2 regions of the Kitasatospora sp. NPDC004669 genome follow, and region 2 is predicted to be linked to the other one. Evidence: riboswitches for the same ligand, from Rfam matches in the RefSeq annotation. Region 2 holds a riboswitch; the other holds the start of a gene.
The links. A riboswitch is a leader RNA that binds a small molecule or an ion and turns the genes downstream of it on or off. The one in region 2 is predicted to bind cyclic di-AMP.

Region 1 (4,956 bases), on a different contig from region 2:
CCACCAGCGAGCAGAGCACCAGGACGAGGACGGTCGCCCGGCTCGTGAACCGAGGCCGGGCCGCCAAGCCCGGGATCCTCCAGCCAGCCATCTCCCGTATCCCCTCCTGGTCGCGACGATGCCCCGCCGTCCACCCTACGGGGTGTGCGGCGGGGCACCGGTCAGGCTTGCGCTACCGGGGACTTCCGGCCCTCCGGTTTTCGGCCGCGGTGCGGGAGCGGGCGGCCTTCGTACCGAAGGGGTCAGCCCTCGTACTCGCTGTGCTCACTGGTCCGCAGAGCGACCGCGCTCATCACTCCGCGGAGCGGAAGCGCGGGAAGGCGCCGCGGCCGGCGTACTCGGCGGCGTCGTCGAGGATCTCCTCGATGCGCAGCAGCTGGTTGTACTTGGCGACGCGCTCGGAGCGGGCCGGGGCACCGGTCTTGATCTGGCCGCAGTTGGTGGCGACGGCCAGGTCGGCGATGGTGACGTCCTCGGTCTCGCCGGAGCGGTGCGACATCATGCAGCGGTAGCCGTTGCGCTGGGCCAGCTCGACGGCGTCCAGGGTCTCGGTCAGCGAGCCGATCTGGTTCACCTTCACCAGCAGCGCGTTGGCGGTGCCGGTCTCGATGCCCTTGGCCAGGCGGGCCGGGTTGGTGACGAACAGGTCGTCGCCGACCAGCTGGACCTTGTCGCCCAGCTTGACGGTCATGGCCTTCCAGCCGTCCCAGTCCGACTCGTCCAGCGGGTCCTCGATGGAGACCAGCGGGTAGGCGGCGACCAGCTCGGCGTAGTACTCGATGAGCTCGGCGGCCGAGAGGGCCTTGCCCTCGAACTGGTAGGCGCCGTCCTTGAAGAACTCGGAGGAGGCGACGTCCAGGGCCAGGGCGATGTCACGGCCGGGGACGTAACCGGCCTTCTGGATCGCCTCCATGATGAGGTCGAGGGCCTCGCGGTTGCTGTCCAGGTTCGGGGCGAAGCCGCCCTCGTCGCCGAGGCCGGTGGACAGGCCGCGCTCCTTCAGCACGCCCTTGAGGGTGTGGTAGACCTCGACGCCCCAGCGGACGGCCTCGGAGAAGGACTCCGCGCCGATCGGGGCGATCATGAACTCCTGGATGTCGACGTTGGAGTCCGCGTGCGAGCCGCCGTTGAGGATGTTCATCATCGGGACCGGCAGGACGTGCGCGTTCGGGCCGCCCAGGTAGCGGAACAGCGGCAGGTCGCTGGCCTCGGAGGCGGCGTGCGCGACGGCCAGCGAGACGCCCAGGATGGCGTTGGCGCCGAGCGAGGACTTGTCCGGGGTGGCGTCCAGATCGAGCATGGCCTGGTCGATCAGGCGCTGCTCGGTGGCGTCGTAGCCGACCAGCTCCGGGCCGATCTGCTCGATGACGGCCAGGACGGCCTTCTCGACACCCTTGCCGAAGTAGCGGTTCTTGTCACCGTCGCGCAGCTCCAGCGCCTCGAAGGCGCCGGTCGAGGCACCCGACGGGACAGCGGCACGACCGGTGCTGCCGTCGTCGAGGCCGACCTCGACCTCGACCGTGGGGTTGCCGCGCGAGTCGAGGATCTCACGGGCTACGACGACATCGATGGACGGCACGAGGCATCTCCTTGCGGAAGCAGGGTCCGGCCGACCGTGGTGGCTGTCGGCGGGACGATTGCGGAGTCGTTACGACCAGAGCCTAACCGCCCGGGCTCCCGGAGCCACGTTGACCTCGGCTCCGTCTCAGCGTGTGGCCCCACTACCCACCGGTAGTTCACCTGCTTGTCCCAGCTTGTCCCTTTGCCGCGGACGAATGCGGACGAAGGGGGCCGGGCGCGGCCCCCTTCGTTCCCGGGGTGTTGCTCGAGATCCTTCGGGGCGTCACCCGGGGACCTGTGGACCGGCTCAGCCGAGGTGCAGGACCTGGCCGGGCATGATCAGGTTCGGGTCGCCGCCGACCGTGCCGCGGTTGCCGTCGTACAGCGCCTGCCAGCCGCCGGACACGCCCTGGGCCGCGGCGATGCTCGACAGGGTGTCGCCGGAGTGGACGGTGTAGTCATGGCCGGCCGGGGCGGCCTGGACCGGCTGGGCGGCGCGCGGGGCAGCGTGCTTCGGGACGTACTGCTGGGCCGACTGCTCGACAGGCTTCTCGGCCTGCTTGGGAGCGGCGTGCTTCGGGGCGTACTGCTGGACCGGCTGCTGAGCGGGCTTCGCGGCCGCCTTGGGGGCCTGCTGCTTCGGGGCCTGCTGCTTGGGCGTCTGCTGCTGCGGGGCGGACTGTGGCTTGGCGTCCGAGGAGGTGTCGACCACGGCCGGGGCCCCACCCTTGCTCAGACCCGCCTTGACGGAGCACACCGGCCAGGCGCCCGGGCCCTGGGAGGCCAGCACCTTCTCGGCGACCGAGATCTGCTGGGCCTTGCTGGCCTGGTTGGCCTGCGACGCGTACGCGGTGCCGCCGAACGCCTTCCAGGTGCTGGAGGTGAACTGCAGTCCGCCGTAGAAGCCGTTGCCGGTGTTGATGCTCCAGTCGCCGCCGCTCTCGCACTGGGCGACGGAGTCCCAGGCGGAGGCCGGGGCGGCGGAGGCGCCGGTGGCGGCGAGGAGCGGCATCGCGAGTCCGACGCCGGCCACACCGGCGACGGCGATGGCCTTCTCGGTCTGGGTGCGACGACGGTGACGGCCGGTTCCAACGAACAGCATGAAAAAGTCCCTCTCCGCACGCCTGCGAGGTGAGCTGTCGGGTTCGGACCGGGAGGTGGCCCGGCCGCCGCGTGCGGAAACGGTTCCGCTCAGGCGGCTTCACCCCAAGCCGTGGAGGACGGCAACAAACCTGGTTCCCCCGCCCCTGCCCAGGGTTCTGGTCGGTTTCCCGTGACGCGGCGGGCAGGATTCGGCGTTCCGCGCACGAGGTCCGCAGCTGCGAACTCCAGGGAGACTAGACAGATCCTCAGATCAATCACAAGCTCATATCGTCGACATCACACAGAAATTACGGCACGTGATCGATCGCCTACCAATGGCTCCTCTATGTCCGGATTGATGGGTGTTCATACCGGCATCAAGGGCGCATCAGCGACGTCCGGTCAGTGTGTCGGAGCCTCAGGAACGGCGTGCGGAGACCGGATCTCGGGGCTGAATTCGACCGGAAGTTCGCGCAATCCACGCATGATCAGACCGCCGCGCCAGCGCAGATTCTCCGGGGTTTCAGCCAGCCGGAGATCGGGCAGTCGGGAAAGCAGCGTGGCCAGCGCGGCGCGCCCTTCCAGCCGGGCCAGCGGGGCGCCGATGCAGTAGTGGATGCCGTGCCCGAACCCCAGGTGGGGGTTGTCGGCCCGGGCCAGGTCGAGGGTGTTCTCGTCCGCGAACCGGGCCGGGTCACGGTCCGCCGCCGCCAGCACCACCAGCACCGGATCGCCGACCGGGATGTCCACCCCGCCGATGGTCAGCGGCCGGGTCGCGAACCGCCAGGTCGCCAGCTCCACCGGCCCGTCGTAGCGCAGGAGTTCCTCGATCCCGGTCTCCAGCAGCGCGGTCTCCCCGCGCACCACCGACTCCTGCAGCAGCGCCCGCTGCCCCGGATCGCGCAACAGCGCGTACGTCCCGTTGCCGATCAGGTTGATGGTGGTTTCGAACCCCGCGAAGATCAACACGAAGCACATGGCGGCGGCCTCGTTCTCCGTCAGGTGCTCGCCGTGGTCGCTGGCCCGGATCAGGCCGGAGATCAGGTCGTCACCGAGGTCGGCCCGCTTGCGGTGGATGAGGTCCACCAGGTAGGCGCGGATGCGCTTGACCGCTCGGCCCACGCCGCCGCGTTGCCCACCGTGGTGGCGGATCATCATGCCCGCCCAGTCACGCAGATCGTCCTGGTCCTCGGCCGGCACGCCCAGCATGTCGCAGATCGCGTAGATGGGGAGCGGGAAGGCGAACTCGTGGATCAGGTCCGCCGAACCGCGCTGCGCGAAGCCGTCGATCAGCCGGTCGGTGAGCTGCTGCACCCGCGGCTCGAACTCGGCCACCCGGCGCGGGGTGAACGCCTTCGACACCAGACGGCGCAGCCGGGTGTGGTCCGGCGGGTCGATGTTCAGCAGGTGGGTCATCAGATCCGCCTGCCGCTCCCCCGGGATGCCCACCCGGCCGGTGCGGTGCGCCTGCCCGCTGTGGTGCGCCGGGTTCTTCGACAGCCGGCTGTCCGCGAGCGCCTGCCGGGCGTCCGCGTAGCGCGTCACCAGCCACGCCTCCACCCCGCTCGGCAGCTTGGTGCGGTGCACCGGGGCGTGCTCGCGCAGCCACGCGTAGGCGGGGTACGGATCGGCGGCGAACTCCCAGGTGAAGAGCTGCGGGGCGGGCTGAGCGGCGTCGGGCTGAGCAGGCATGGGTCGACCGTAACCGCTGGGCCCGGCGCGCCCTGACCGCCGACCGTCCGCGAACGGCGCGCGAGCGGTCCGCCGACGGCGGGCGAGCACGCCGTCAACGCTCCGTGGACGGCCCGTGGACGGACCGTGGACAGCTCTTGGACAGCTCTTGGCCGGGCGCCAGGCGTGAGTCTGGTCACCTGCGGGGTAATCCCTGTTGCGGAGGGTCAGGACGTGCCTACGATCCTCCGCAGTACGCGTGGGCGCCGGTGCGGTGTCGCCCACAGGGAGGAGCAGACCATGCGGGTCAGCGGGGCAGTCGTCGTCATCGCGGTACTCGACGGCGGTTCGGGAGCCGACCTCGCCCGCCGGTTCACCGCGGCCGGCGCCGCCGGGATGCTGATCGCCGACACCCACGTCGGCATCGCCGAGGACCTCGCCGCCGAACTCGACCGGCCCGGCTGCCCCGTCGTCGGCGTCTTCGCCGACATCCGCCGCCCCAGCGACGTCGCCGCCCTGGTCGACACCGCCGAGAAGCACCTCGGGCCGATCGACCTCTTCTGCGTCGCCGGCCCGAACGGCGAGCGGATCGTCTCCCTCGCCGACCTGCCCGATCACCTCGACCTGGAGCGCCTCGCCGAA
Region 2 (4,956 bases):
GCCGCCGACCTGCTCGCCTGGGCGGCCGAGCAGGACCGCGCGCCGGTGGCCGAGGCGCCGCTGCACACGGTGCTGGCGCTGCTGGAACTGGGCGACAGCAGGATGCACGACGGTTGGCCCGAACTGACCTCCAACGCGGTGGAGCACCTGCTGTACGAGCGGCTCCACCTCTACGTCCAACCCGCGCCGGACGAGGACCCGCTCGCGTACGGCGACGCCGTACGGCTGCTGATCGACCACCAGCGGGCGACGAAGCGGCTCAACGCCAAGCGCCAGGAGCGGCTGCACGCCGAGGCCGAATGGCAGGGCGAGGTCGCGGCCGGACTGCTGCGTCGCGCCGACCTGCTCACCTGGCCCCGGCTGTACGCCGTACTGCTGCACGCGCACGGGGTGGACACTGCGGACCGGGCGGCGGTCCGGGACTGGCTGGCCGGCTTCGCCGAACTCGGCGAGGAGGAGCGGCTGGCCGCGTACGAGGCGCTGGTACCGGCCGGCTGGCTGGACGAACCGGACGAACAGGGCTGGGGGCCGGGCCGGTTGCTGTCGGTCGGCATGGCCACCGACGGCGCTCGGCTGCTGCTGGAGCAGGGCCTGATGCGGCGCAGCTACCGCAACCTGGCCGAGCTGAACGCGCTGGGGCGGCCGATGCCGGACGAACTGGCCGGGGACTTCGGGGAGTTCGAGGCGGCGGCGGCCGAGGTCACGCTCGACCTGTTCGGCGAGTGGACGGTGCCCGGGCTGGCGCGGCTGCTGGTGGAGGAGTTCCCGGAGCTGGCGCCGGAGCCGGGGCAGGAGGAGATCGACGCGTACCTGGCGCAGTTGCCCGCGGAGTGAAGCCGGCGCGGTGAACGCCCGAGGGCCCCGGATGTCCGGGGCCCTCGGGCGTTGCGTCAGGGGTTCTTCTCGGGGGTTCCCGTCAGGGGTTGAGGCCGCGCTGCTGGAGCCAGGTCTCCGGGTCGACCGGGGCGCCGCCGCCGGGGCGCACCTCCAGGTGCAGGTGCGGACCGGTGACGTTGCCGGTCGCGCCGACCTTGCCGATCTGCTGGCCGGCGCCGACCTGGCCGGCGCCCTTGATGATCGAGGAGAGGTGGCAGTACCAGATCTCGGTGCCGTCGGGCAGGGTCTCGACGATCCGGTAGCCGTACGCCCCGGACCAGCCCGCCGAGGTGACGGTGCCCTGGCCGACCGCGTAGACCGGGGTGCCGGTGTCGGCCGCGAAGTCCAGGCCGGTGTGCAGGTGGGCCCAGTAGCGGGCGCTCTGGCCGTAGTGGGCGGAGAGGTTGTAGTCCTTCACCGGCAGGGTGAGAGCGGCGGCCTTGGCGCGCTCGGCCTCGTCGGCGGCGCGCTTGGCCTCGGCCTCCTTGACGGCGGCCTTCGCCTCGGCCTCCTGCGCGGCCTGCAGGCGGGCGCCCTCCTCGGCGGCGGTGCGCTGGCCGTCGGCCTGCTGCTGGATGCGGGCGGCGAGCGCGAGGCCGGGGTCGGCGGTCAGGGCGACCGGAGCCTCGTCCGGGGCCTCGATGGCGGGCGCGGCGGCCGGGGTCGCGGAGGCGAAGCCGGTGGCGCCCAGGGTGGCGGCAACGGCGGTGACGCCGAGCAACGGGGAGGCCCCACGGGTCTGACGCGGCATCCGGTGGCGGTTGGCCTCGGCCTCCGGGGCGAAGGAATCGGCGGACTCGGCGCCGTCCGGGCCGGGGTGGTCGAGCAGCTGGGTACCGGCTGCGGGGCCGGCCGGGTGTGCCGGGGTGTGCGTCGACGCCACGGAGGCGCGCTCCTTTCCTTCCTTCGCGCCTACCGGGTTAGCTGACGGGTTCGGAGCAGGAAGGTCTCCTACGGCCGGGCCGGAGCCCCGCCGATTCACCCCAAGGAACGTGGTTCCCCGGCTCCCTGACCTGCCCGGAGGCCGGCCGGCGGGATTAGGCGACGGCGCACGGTGCCGTCTGGGTACGGCGTTGACGACCGCGCTGCGTTATCAAACGTTAATCCCAGGCCGCCCCGATTCCAAGCCATCCGCCCGGGACGGCTGGGGGCAGGTGGTCGGACGCCGGCGAACCACCCGCCATTCGCCCAGCCCATCTGAGTACTCCTACTCATGTGCGGCCACGGCGCGCAGCCGCATCCTGGCGCCATGAGCGCACCGATGCAGACACGCACCACGGCCGCGTACCACATGCAGGCCGTCCTCTCCTTCGCCATCTCCGGTTCGGCCCTCGCCGTCGGGATCGCCTACCTGCCCGTCGGCGGGTGGACCCGGGCCTTCCTCGGGATCGGCTTCCTCTACACCGTCACCTCCGCGTTCACGCTGGCCAAGGTGGTCCGGGACCGGCAGGAATCGTCGGACACCGTCGCCCGGGTCGACCAGGCCCGACTGGAGAAGCTGCTCAGCGAGCACGATCCGTTCAGGGTCGAGGGGGCCTGAGTCCCCGGGAATCGAGGGATCGGAAGGGTTGACAGCTAAGGCTATTAGCCATAGCTTTATGGCTATCGGCAGCAGCGACCCCGTGGAGGCCCACCGTGAACGGCACCATCACCCCGAGCACCCAGTACCTCGACGTCCCCGGCGGCCGGATCGCCTTCGACGACACCCGGCAGGGCGACGGCACCCCCGTCGTCCTGCTCCCCGGAATGCTCGACAGCCGCCGGGCCTACCGGCACCTGCACCCGCTGCTCACCGCGGCCGGGCGCCGGGTCGTCACCATGGACGTGCGCGGCTTCGGCGAGTCCTCGATCGCCTGGGACGACTACAGCCCGGCCGCCGTCGCCACCGACGTCCTCGCCCTGCTCGACCACCTCGGCATCGAGCGGGCCGTCCTGGTCGGGCAGTCCTACACCGGCGCGACGGTCGTCAAGCTCGCCGGGGACGCGCCCCAGCGGGTCGCCGGGATCGCGCTGATCGACGCCTTCGTCGAGTACCGGGCCGGCGCCCTGATGCAGGGCGTCGCGTCCGTGATGGGCGGCGCGATGGTCCACTGGCCGGCCGTCTGGGGCTTCTACCTGCGCAAGATGGCCTTCCCCGGCCCCCGCCCCGCCGACCTCGACGACTACGTGGCCGGACTGGTCGCCGACCTGCGCACCCCCGGGCGCAAGACCGCCACCCGCGGACACGTCACCGGGGACTCCGCGCCGATCGGCTGGTGCGCGGCCGTCCACTGCCCCTCGCTCGTCCTGATGGGCAGCAAGGACCCCGACTTCCCGGACCCGGAGGCCGTCGCCGACCGGCAGGCCGAGGCGCTCGGCGCCCGGAAGGTGATGATCGAAGGGTCCGGCCACTACCCGATGGCCGACAACCCGCAGGCCGTCGCGGACGCCCTGCTGCCCTTCCTCGCCGAACTCGCCTGAACCCGCCGCACTCGCATCCGCCCCCGCACCCGCACCCGCACCCGCACCCGTACGGAGAACCCCACCCCATGCCCCGTGTAGGACTGACCCCCGACCAGGTCGTCGACCACGCCCTCGCCCTCATCGACGAGCAGGGCGCCGAGGCCCTCACCCTGGCCTCCGTCGCCGCCCGCGCGGGGGTGGCCACCCCCTCCCTGTACAAGCACGTCAGCGGCGGCCTCACCGAACTGCGCCGGCTGATCGCCGTCCGGGTCACCGAGGAACTGGCCGACCGGCTCGCCGGGGCCGCGGTCGGCCGCAGCGGCGACGACGCCGTCAGCGCCGTCCTGCGCGCCTACCAGGCCTACGCCACCGAACACCCGCACCGCTACACCGCCCTCCCCCAGGCGCCCCGGCCCGACGACGACCTCACCCGCGCGGCCACCCGCCTCGTCGGCGTCATCATCGCCGTTCTCCGCTCCTACGGCCTCGACGGCCCCGAAGCCATCCACGCCGCCCGCACCGTCCGCTCCCTCGCCCACGGCTTCGCCTCGCTCTCCATCGCCGGCGCCTTCCAACTCGCCGAAGACCTCACCACCACCCACGACCGCCTCATCACCACCCTCACCACCGGCCTCCACACCTGGCCGAAGGGGGAGGAGTAGGAGGTCGGGCCCATCGACCTCCTACGTGGAAGGGCTCTGAATCCACCGCGCCGCCAGCCCCACCCGCACGGGAAGTCGGACCGGCCGGCTTCCGGCGCCGCCCAGCGGCCGGAGTAGGCACGGCGAGAACCGGACGGGCCGGCATCGCGTGCACGAGAAGTCGGGCCGGCCCGGCTTCCGGTGTCGGCGGGGCGTGGACGGGTGTGGGGGTCCGGGGATGGTGGGGATGGACGGGTTAGTGTGGCCGGTCTGACTGGTGGTCATGACAGGGGACCGCCCACGCTTGGCGGAGGTCCCGGGTGCCCGCACTGACAGCGAGGGTGCGGCGGTGGTACGGACGGCTGCTGGACGGGGACATACGGGCCGGGCGGGTGGCGCTGGGGATGCTGCTCGGGGTGACCGTGGTGCTGAGCGTGCTGCCGATCCTGATGCCGTACGGGTGGCCGCCGTCGGCGCTGGTGCTGCCGGTGGTGGGTGGCGGGCTGGTGTTGCGGCGCTGGCAGTTGCTGGTGCTGGTGTGTGCGGGGCTGGCGGGCAGCCTGCTGGGGGCGGTGCTGCAGGACCCGCGCGGGGTGAGGCTGGGGGTGACGGTGGTACTGGCCGCGACGGGGGCGACGGTGCTGTCGGCCAACCGGTTCCGGCACCGGCTGGGACTGCGCGGCACCCAGGGCGACTCGATGCTGCTGGAGCTGGCCGAGCACAACCGGACGCTGGCCCGGCTCCCGGAGCGGCTGCTGGACTGGCACTTCGACAGCGCGCTGGCCCCGGCCGGGGGCGCCTCGTTCTCCGGGGACTTCCTGCTCTGCGCCCACCGTCCGGAGGAGGACCTGCTGGAGCTGGTGCTGGTGGACGTGTCGGGCAAGGGCAGCCGGGCGGCCGCCCGGTCGACCCACCTGTCGGGCGCCTTCGCGATGCTGCTGGGCCGGGTGCCGCCGGAGGCGTTCCTGTCGGCCGCCAACGACCACCTGGTCCGGAT

Region 1: another riboswitch for cyclic di-AMP. It lies ahead of ABZW30_RS07065 (transglycosylase family protein); the one in region 2 lies ahead of ABZW30_RS25970 (M23 family metallopeptidase).

Annotation. Positions count from the first base shown of each region.
Region 1 covers NZ_JBEXKB010000006.1:6,986-11,941, forward strand. Annotated here, with positions in the region: gene ABZW30_RS07055 (septum formation initiator family protein) at 1-67, opposite strand, end outside; gene eno (phosphopyruvate hydratase) at 293-1,579, opposite strand; gene ABZW30_RS07065 (transglycosylase family protein) at 1,868-2,662, opposite strand; cyclic di-AMP (ydaO/yuaA leader) riboswitch at 2,666-2,835, opposite strand; gene ABZW30_RS07070 (cytochrome P450) at 3,046-4,335, opposite strand; gene ABZW30_RS07075 (SDR family NAD(P)-dependent oxidoreductase) at 4,615-4,956, shown strand, end outside.
Region 2 covers NZ_JBEXKB010000034.1:25,390-30,345, forward strand. Annotated here, with positions in the region: gene ABZW30_RS25965 (hypothetical protein) at 1-834, shown strand, start outside; gene ABZW30_RS25970 (M23 family metallopeptidase) at 917-1,759, opposite strand; cyclic di-AMP (ydaO/yuaA leader) riboswitch at 1,772-1,930, opposite strand; gene ABZW30_RS25975 (YiaA/YiaB family inner membrane protein) at 2,126-2,416, shown strand; gene ABZW30_RS25980 (alpha/beta hydrolase) at 2,512-3,336, shown strand; gene ABZW30_RS25985 (WHG domain-containing protein) at 3,405-3,980, shown strand; gene ABZW30_RS25990 (PP2C family protein-serine/threonine phosphatase) at 4,280-4,956, shown strand, end outside.